One region of the Amycolatopsis melonis genome, then DNA from elsewhere that is predicted to be linked to it. Evidence: riboswitches for the same ligand, from Rfam matches in the RefSeq annotation. Region 1 holds a riboswitch; the other holds the start of a gene.
The links. A riboswitch is a leader RNA that binds a small molecule or an ion and turns the genes downstream of it on or off. The one in region 1 is predicted to bind glycine.

Region 1 (3,404 bases):
ATCTTGGCGAGGGTGTCGATGTCGTGCTCGTACACGCCGTGCGTGGACGGGTAGGTGACCATGATCGCGGCGAGGGTGTCGCGGTGGGCGTCCACCTTGGACTTCAGGTCGTCGAGGTCGACGTTGCCCTCGTCGGTGCACTTGACGACGACCACGCGCATCCCGGCGAGAACGGCGGAGGCGGCGTTGGTGCCGTGCGCGGACGACGGGATCAGGCAGACGTCCCGTGCCTCGTCGCCGTTGGCGCGGTGGTAGGCGCGGATCGCGAGCAGGCCGGCCAGCTCGCCCTGGCTGCCCGCGTTCGGCTGCAGCGACACCTTGTCGTAGCCGGTCACCTCGGCCAGCCACTCCGCGAGCTGCGCGACCAGGACGTGGTAGCCCTCGGCGTCCTCGGCCGGGGCGAACGGGTGGATGCCGGCGAACTCGCGCCAGCTGATCGGCTCCATCTCGGTGGTGGCGTTGAGCTTCATCGTGCAGGAGCCGAGCGGGATCATGCCGCGGTCGAGCGCGTAGTCCTGGTCGGAGAGGCGGCGCAGGTAGCGCAGCATCGCCGTCTCGGAGCGGTGGGTGCCGAAGACCTCGTGGTCCATGAAGCCGGTCTCGCGGGCCAGGCCGGTCGGCAGCGCGACGCCGTCGTCCAGGCTTTCTTCGCTCCCGAACGCCTTGAGCACCTTCGCGGCGATCGCGGGCGTGCTGACCTCGTCGAAGGCGACGCGGACGTGGTCGGCGTCGACGTGGCCGAGGTTGATCCCGGCCGCGCGGGCGGCCGCGTGGACCTCGGCGGCCTGGCCGGGCACGTGCGCGACGACGGTGTCGAAGAAGGACTCGTGCACGACGTCGATGCCGGTCCGGCGCAGTGCTTCGGCGAAGCCCGCGGCCAGGCCGTGGACGCGCCGGGCGATCGCCTTGAGGCCTTCGGGACCGTGGTAGACCGCGTACATCGCGGCGAGCACGGCCGGGAGGACCTGCGCGGTGCAGATGTTCGACGTCGCCTTCTCGCGGCGGATGTGCTGCTCCCGCGTCTGGAGGGCGAGGCGGTAGGCGGGATTGCCGTCGGCGTCGACCGAGACGCCGACCAGGCGCCCGGGCAGCGAGCGTTCGAGGCCGGAGCGGACGGCCATGTACCCGGCGTGCGGGCCGCCGTAGCCGAGCGGGACGCCGAAGCGCTGGGTCGAGCCCGCGGCGACGTCGGCGCCGAACTCGCCGGGCGCGGTGACCAGCGTCAGGGCGAGCAGGTCCGCGGCGACGGTGTAGAGCGCGCCCGCGGCCTTCGCCGACTCGGAAATCGCCTGGTAGAAGCCGCGGCCGCGCAGCACTCCGGACGCGCCGGGGTACTGGACGACGACGCCGAAGAACTCGTCGGGCAGCCCGGTGAGCAGGTCGCGGACCTCGACCTCGATGCCCAGGGCCTCCACCCGGGTGCGCACGACGGCGATGGTCTGCGGCAGGCACTCGGCGTCGAGGACGACCTTGTTCGACTTGGCCTTGGACACGCGGCGCATCAGCGTGACGGCCTCGGCGACGGCGGTCGACTCGTCGAGCAGCGAGGCGTTCGCGGTGGCCAGGCCGGTGAGGTCGGCGACCATCGTCTGGAAGTTGAGGAGGGCTTCGAGACGGCCTTGGGAGATCTCGGGCTGATACGGCGTGTACGCGGTGTACCAGGCGGGGTTCTCGAGGACGTTGCGGCGGATGACGCCGGGGGTGACGGTGTCGGAGTAGCCGAGCCCGATCATCTGCGTCATCGGCCGGTTGCGCGCGGCGAGGGCACGCAGCTCGGCGGTGGCGTCCTCTTCGGACGCGGCAGGCGGAAGCCGCAGGTCACGGGTGGCGCGGATGGCACTCGGGACGGCGGCGCCGACGAGGGCGTCGAGCGAGCCGTAGCCGCACTCGGCGAGCATCTTGGCGCGTTCGGCCTCGGACGGGCCGATGTGGCGGGCGTCGAACTGCGTCGAAGTGATCGGGAGCTCCTCGGGCCGGGCACACAGCGGTGCGCTGGAACTCCCCCTCTGTCATGGCACCTGAGAGTTTCACCGCGCGCGGCACGGCTTTCACCTTGGGTGAGGCGCGGGTGCGCCTGCTTTCCAGAGTGGCCTCGCACGAAGCGGTAGCAGGTACCTGAGAGATTCCGGGGAGTTTGCTCCTTCGGTGCCCCACCGGTTTCGTGGGGGCTCTCCCGCCTCGGCTCAACGGCCCGATCTGCAGTTGTGGCGGTTACGGTACCCGGCGCTTCCCGAGGCCGTCTACATCACCCGGCCAACGCCACAGTGATCCTCGACCGCGCCTCGACCCGCGAACTCGCGTACCCCGAGGGTCGGTCCGCGTACCTGGAGGGTCGGCTCACCGTCCGACCCTCCAGGTACGCGAGCCGACCGTCCGGGTACGTGCCCCGACCTGCTGCCGGCTGGCGGAGCGCAGGCCCGGTGCGGTCGGCGGTGGCTCAGCTCGGTGTCTTGAATGACTCATTCAGGACGTCGGAGGTCCTGAATGAGTCATTCAAGACGTCCCGGCGACCCGGCGGACCACCCCACCGGCCAGCGGGGGCGGACGACGGACCCGGCCCGAGGGCAGGACCAGGCGTTTGAGCGGGCCGCCCAGCGGCACCGGCGGGAGGCCCGCGCCCAGCAGGACCTGCTCGACGATGTGCTCGGCGTGCCAGGCCACCGCGTCGTTGAGCCGGTCCAGGGACGGCCGGTCGCCGTCGAAGACGTCCTCGTCGGCCAGCGTCACCTCGAAATACGCGCAGCCCGGCGGGACCGACACCGCCTCCTCGATCGCTTTCGCCCCGTCGAGCGGGTCGTCGAATCCCGCTTCGAGCAGTGCCGACCGGTAGATACGGGCCGCGCGGGCGCGCATGCGGGGGCCGTAGCGGACCACGACCGGGAGGCGTCCGGTCAGGTCCGGGACCGCCAGGCCGTGCAGCAGCATGATCGGCGGCACCGAGTGCACCAGCCGCGGTGCCGGCTCGGCCAGTTCCCGCGCGGTGATCCGGACCCGGTCGGCCATCGCGTCCGGGAGCCCGAAGTACCGGAAGTCGACGTTGCCGAACCCGAGGCCGTCCGCGACCAGCGATGCCAGCAGCTCGCCGTAACCCCAGATCGGCGACAGCACCACCACCGGCGGCGCGGCGACGACCGGGGACGGCGCCGGCGGCCGGGTCGCCTCCTGCTCGGGAACCTGGATCACCAGCCGGGGCGGCTCGTGCCAGTCGTGGACCTCCGCGACCCGCCAGTACAGCCCCAGCGGCCGCCACAGCTCGCCGAGGATGTCGTGCTCGACGATCCGGCGGGCCTCGTCCTCGGTGTACGGGAAGTCCCGCGGCGGGACGACCCCGACGTAGTGGTGGTAGGTGACGCGGACCTCGTCGCCGCGGGTGGCCGAGCGGATCCGCATCTCCCAGTCGATCG
Region 2 (3,404 bases), on a different contig from region 1:
AACGCCTTCCACACCAGCGCAAGCCGGTCGCGGGTGGTGGTTTCGTCGCAGGCGATGCCGACGTGGTCGCCGTCGATCCGGCGCAGCAGGACACCGAGGTCCCGCGCCGCCGCGACGACGGCGTCGGCCCGGCCGGGTACCGCGGCGACGACGGTGTCGAAGAACTCGCCGTGCACGACGTCGACGCCGCCCTCGGTGAGGCCGGCGGCCAGCACGGTGGCCATCCGGTGGGCGCGCAGCGCAATCGAGCGCAGTCCCTCGGGGCCGTGGTACACCACGTACATCGACGCCAGCACCGCGAGCAGGACCTGCGCCGTGCAGATGTTCGACGTCGCCTTCTCGCGGCGGATGTGCTGCTCGCGGGTCTGGAGGGCGAGCCGGTAGGCGGGGGCGCCGTCGGCGTCCTTCGCCACGCCGACCAGGCGGCCGGGCAGCTGCCGTTCCAGGCCTTTCCGCACCGCGAGGTAGGCGGCGTGCGGGCCGCCGAAGCCGAGCGGGACGCCGAACCGCTGCGTCGAGCCGACGGCGACGTCGGCGCCGAGTTCGCCGGGCGGCCGCAGCAGGGTCAGCGCGAGGGGGTCGGCGGCGACGACCACGGCGGCGCCGTGTTTCTTGGCGTCGGCGATGGTGCGGTCGAGTTCGCGGACCGCGCCGGACGCGCCAGGGTACGACAGCAGCAGGCCGAAGAAGTCGCCGCCGAGGCCGAGCCCGGTCAGCCCCTGGGAGAGGTCTTCGACGACGATTTCGATGCCCAGCGGCTCGGCGCGGGTCCGCAGGACGGCGAGGGTCTGCGGCAGGGTGTCCTCGTCGACGACGAAGCGGTCCGACGCCGACTTCCCGGCCCGGCGCACGAGGGTCATCGCCTCGGCGGCCGCGGTGGCCTCGTCGAGCAGGGAGGCGTTGGCGACCGGCAGCGCGGTGAGGTCGGCGATCATGGTCTGGAAGTTGAGCAGGGCTTCGAGCCGCCCCTGGGAGATTTCGGGCTGGTAGGGGGTGTAGGCGGTGTACCAGGCCGGGTTCTCGAGCACGTTGCGCCGGATGACGGGCGGGGTGACGGTGTCGTGGTAGCCGAGCCCGATCATGGCGGCACCGGGCCGGTTCCGCGCGGCCAGTGACCGCAGTTCGGCCAGCGCCTGGGCTTCGGTGGCGGCCGGCGGCAGGTCGAGGGGTTCGGCGGACGCCCGCAACGACGGCGGGACGGCCTGCTCGGCGAGGTCGTCGAGGGAGGCGACGCCGATGACGTCGAGGATGCGCCGGAGTTCGGCGGGGCCGGGCCCGATGTGCCGGTCGGCAAAGGGAAGGCCCTGTTCCAGCGAGGCGAGTGACGGCTCCACGATGGCCTCCTCCGAACGGCAGTGTCCACCCAAGGCGACTGTAGAACGAAAGGCGACCGAGGCCGGGGGTCCGGGGGCGGAGCCCGCCGGGCGGGGCGTGGGGGTTGCACCCCACAGGACACACCGGAGGGGCGAGGGCGAGCGCTCTCCGCGAGCACAGCTCCCCCAACCCCGGAGGTAGTCCTCCCCGCTCTGTCTGACCCCGAGGGGCGCCTGAGAGTTTCGCCCGCAGGTTGAGCCGGGCTTGCACCGTCGGCGGGGCCATCAGGCTGTGTCCTGACGACCCGCTTTCCAGAGGCGTCTCGTCCGCGCGGTCCAGGGTGCCTGAGAGGTTCCGGGGAGGACTTGCTCCTTCGGCGCCGAGCTCAAGGTGAGGCTCGGACTCTCCCGCGCGGATTCGTCGACCGCACCGACGACCTTACCCGGTCCGCCCGGGCGTTGATCACCCGGTCCGGCGGGCGTTGCGGCGCTGGGTGAGTTCGTCCGGTTCGTGCGTCTCGACGATGCCGCCGTCGGCGCGTTCGGCCGGGAACTCGTGGATGGTGCCGCTGATTTCCTGCATGGCTCCGCTGACCGCGATGCCGAAGACGCCCTGGCCGCCCTGGAGCAGGTCGACGATCTCCTCCGGGGACGTGCACTCGTAGACGGTGGTGCCGTCGGAGAACAGTGTCACGCGCGCGAGGTCGCGGACGCCGCGGAGGCGGAGGTGGTCGACCGCGACCCGGATGTTCTGCAGGGAGACCCCGGTGTCGAGCAGGCGCTTGACGACCTTGAGGACGAGGATGTCCTTGAAGGAGTAGAGCCGCTGCGAACCGGAGCCGTGTGCGGTGCGGATGCTCGGCGCGACCAGCTTCGTCCGGGCCCAGTAGTCGAGCTGACGGTAGGTGATCCCGGCGATCTGGCACGCGGCCGGGCCGCGGTAGCCCACCAGCTCGTCGGGCAGCGAGTTGTCGGGGAACAGTTCGCCCTGCTCACCAGTCGCGACCTCGACAGGCTGCTTCTCGGAACCAGCCTCGACCACGCAAGCCTCCCCTCGCCCGACCTGACGGCCGGCGAATGACAGCCGGACGGTCCCAGGAGCGGGACCCGCCGGAGATCAATCACCACGGTCCGGCCCCAGACCGTGAATCACACCGTGGCGATTTACCTGCTTCGACGGTAAGCGCCCGGACTGAACCGGTCAACGCGACGCGCGGCAAGCCGCAACGGACGGATGAGCGGTTGATCCGTTCGCCGTACCCCCTACGGCGTGATTCAAACCCGTTGACGGCTTTTACTCAGCCGAGTAATTTTTTACTCATGCAAGTAAACACCGACCTCATGGCCGAGCTGGGCCTGAGCCCGACCGAGGCCGTGCGCCGGGCGCAGATCGTCGGCGCCACCATCGGCGTCCTCGCCGACCTCGGTTACCGGAAGACCACCTTCGCCAGGATCAAGGAGCGGGCCGGGCTCAGCAGCACCCGGCTGATCTCCTACCACTTCACCAACAAGGCCGGCCTGATGCAGGCGGTGCTCAGCACGGTCGTCGAGACGAAGAACCAGTTCCTCGCCGAACGCACCGGCGGCGGGCTCGACCCGGCCGACCGGGCCGGCTACCTGCGGGCGCACATCGAGACGTCGATCGCGTTCCTGCGCGCCTACCCCGAGTGCGTCCGCGTGCTGACCGAGCTCGCGGCCAACACCGACGATGCCGAGGGCTGGTCGATGACGAAGGTGCTGGTCGACGACCTGCGCGTGCACGGCCTGGCCCGTCAGCTCAAGCAGGGCCAGGCCGAGGGGGTGTTCGGCGAGTTCACGCCCGAGGTGATGGCGATGTCGATCGCGCAGGCCATCGACGGGGTGGCCGCGGCGTACGCGGCCGACCCGTCGCTGGATCTGGAGAAGTACGGCCGGGAGGTCGCCGACACCTTCGTCAAAGCGACGAAGCCGTGAGCACGCGGTCGAGGCGTTCTTCGATGCGGGCCTTCGGGAACGCGCCGACGATCGTCTCGACCGGCTCGCCGTCGCGGAAGAGGATCATCGTCGGCAGCGACATGACCCGGTAGGCGCGGGTGGTCTCCGGGTTCTCGT

Region 2: linked by a shared signal. The riboswitch ahead of gcvP (aminomethyl-transferring glycine dehydrogenase) and the one ahead of gcvP (aminomethyl-transferring glycine dehydrogenase) in region 1 are both predicted to bind glycine.

Annotation. Positions count from the first base shown of each region.
Region 1 is NZ_JBDZYD010000002.1:377,917-381,320, reverse strand. Features, by position in the region: gene gcvP (aminomethyl-transferring glycine dehydrogenase) at 1-1,958, opposite strand, end outside; glycine riboswitch at 2,093-2,186, opposite strand; gene ABJI51_RS06245 (helix-turn-helix domain-containing protein) at 2,494-3,404, opposite strand, start outside.
Region 2 is NZ_JBDZYD010000012.1:32,998-36,401, reverse strand. Features, by position in the region: gene gcvP (aminomethyl-transferring glycine dehydrogenase) at 1-1,334, opposite strand, end outside; glycine riboswitch at 1,636-1,734, opposite strand; gene ABJI51_RS29900 (MerR family transcriptional regulator) at 1,777-2,355, opposite strand; gene ABJI51_RS29895 (TetR/AcrR family transcriptional regulator) at 2,634-3,266, shown strand; gene trxA (thioredoxin) at 3,247-3,404, opposite strand, start outside.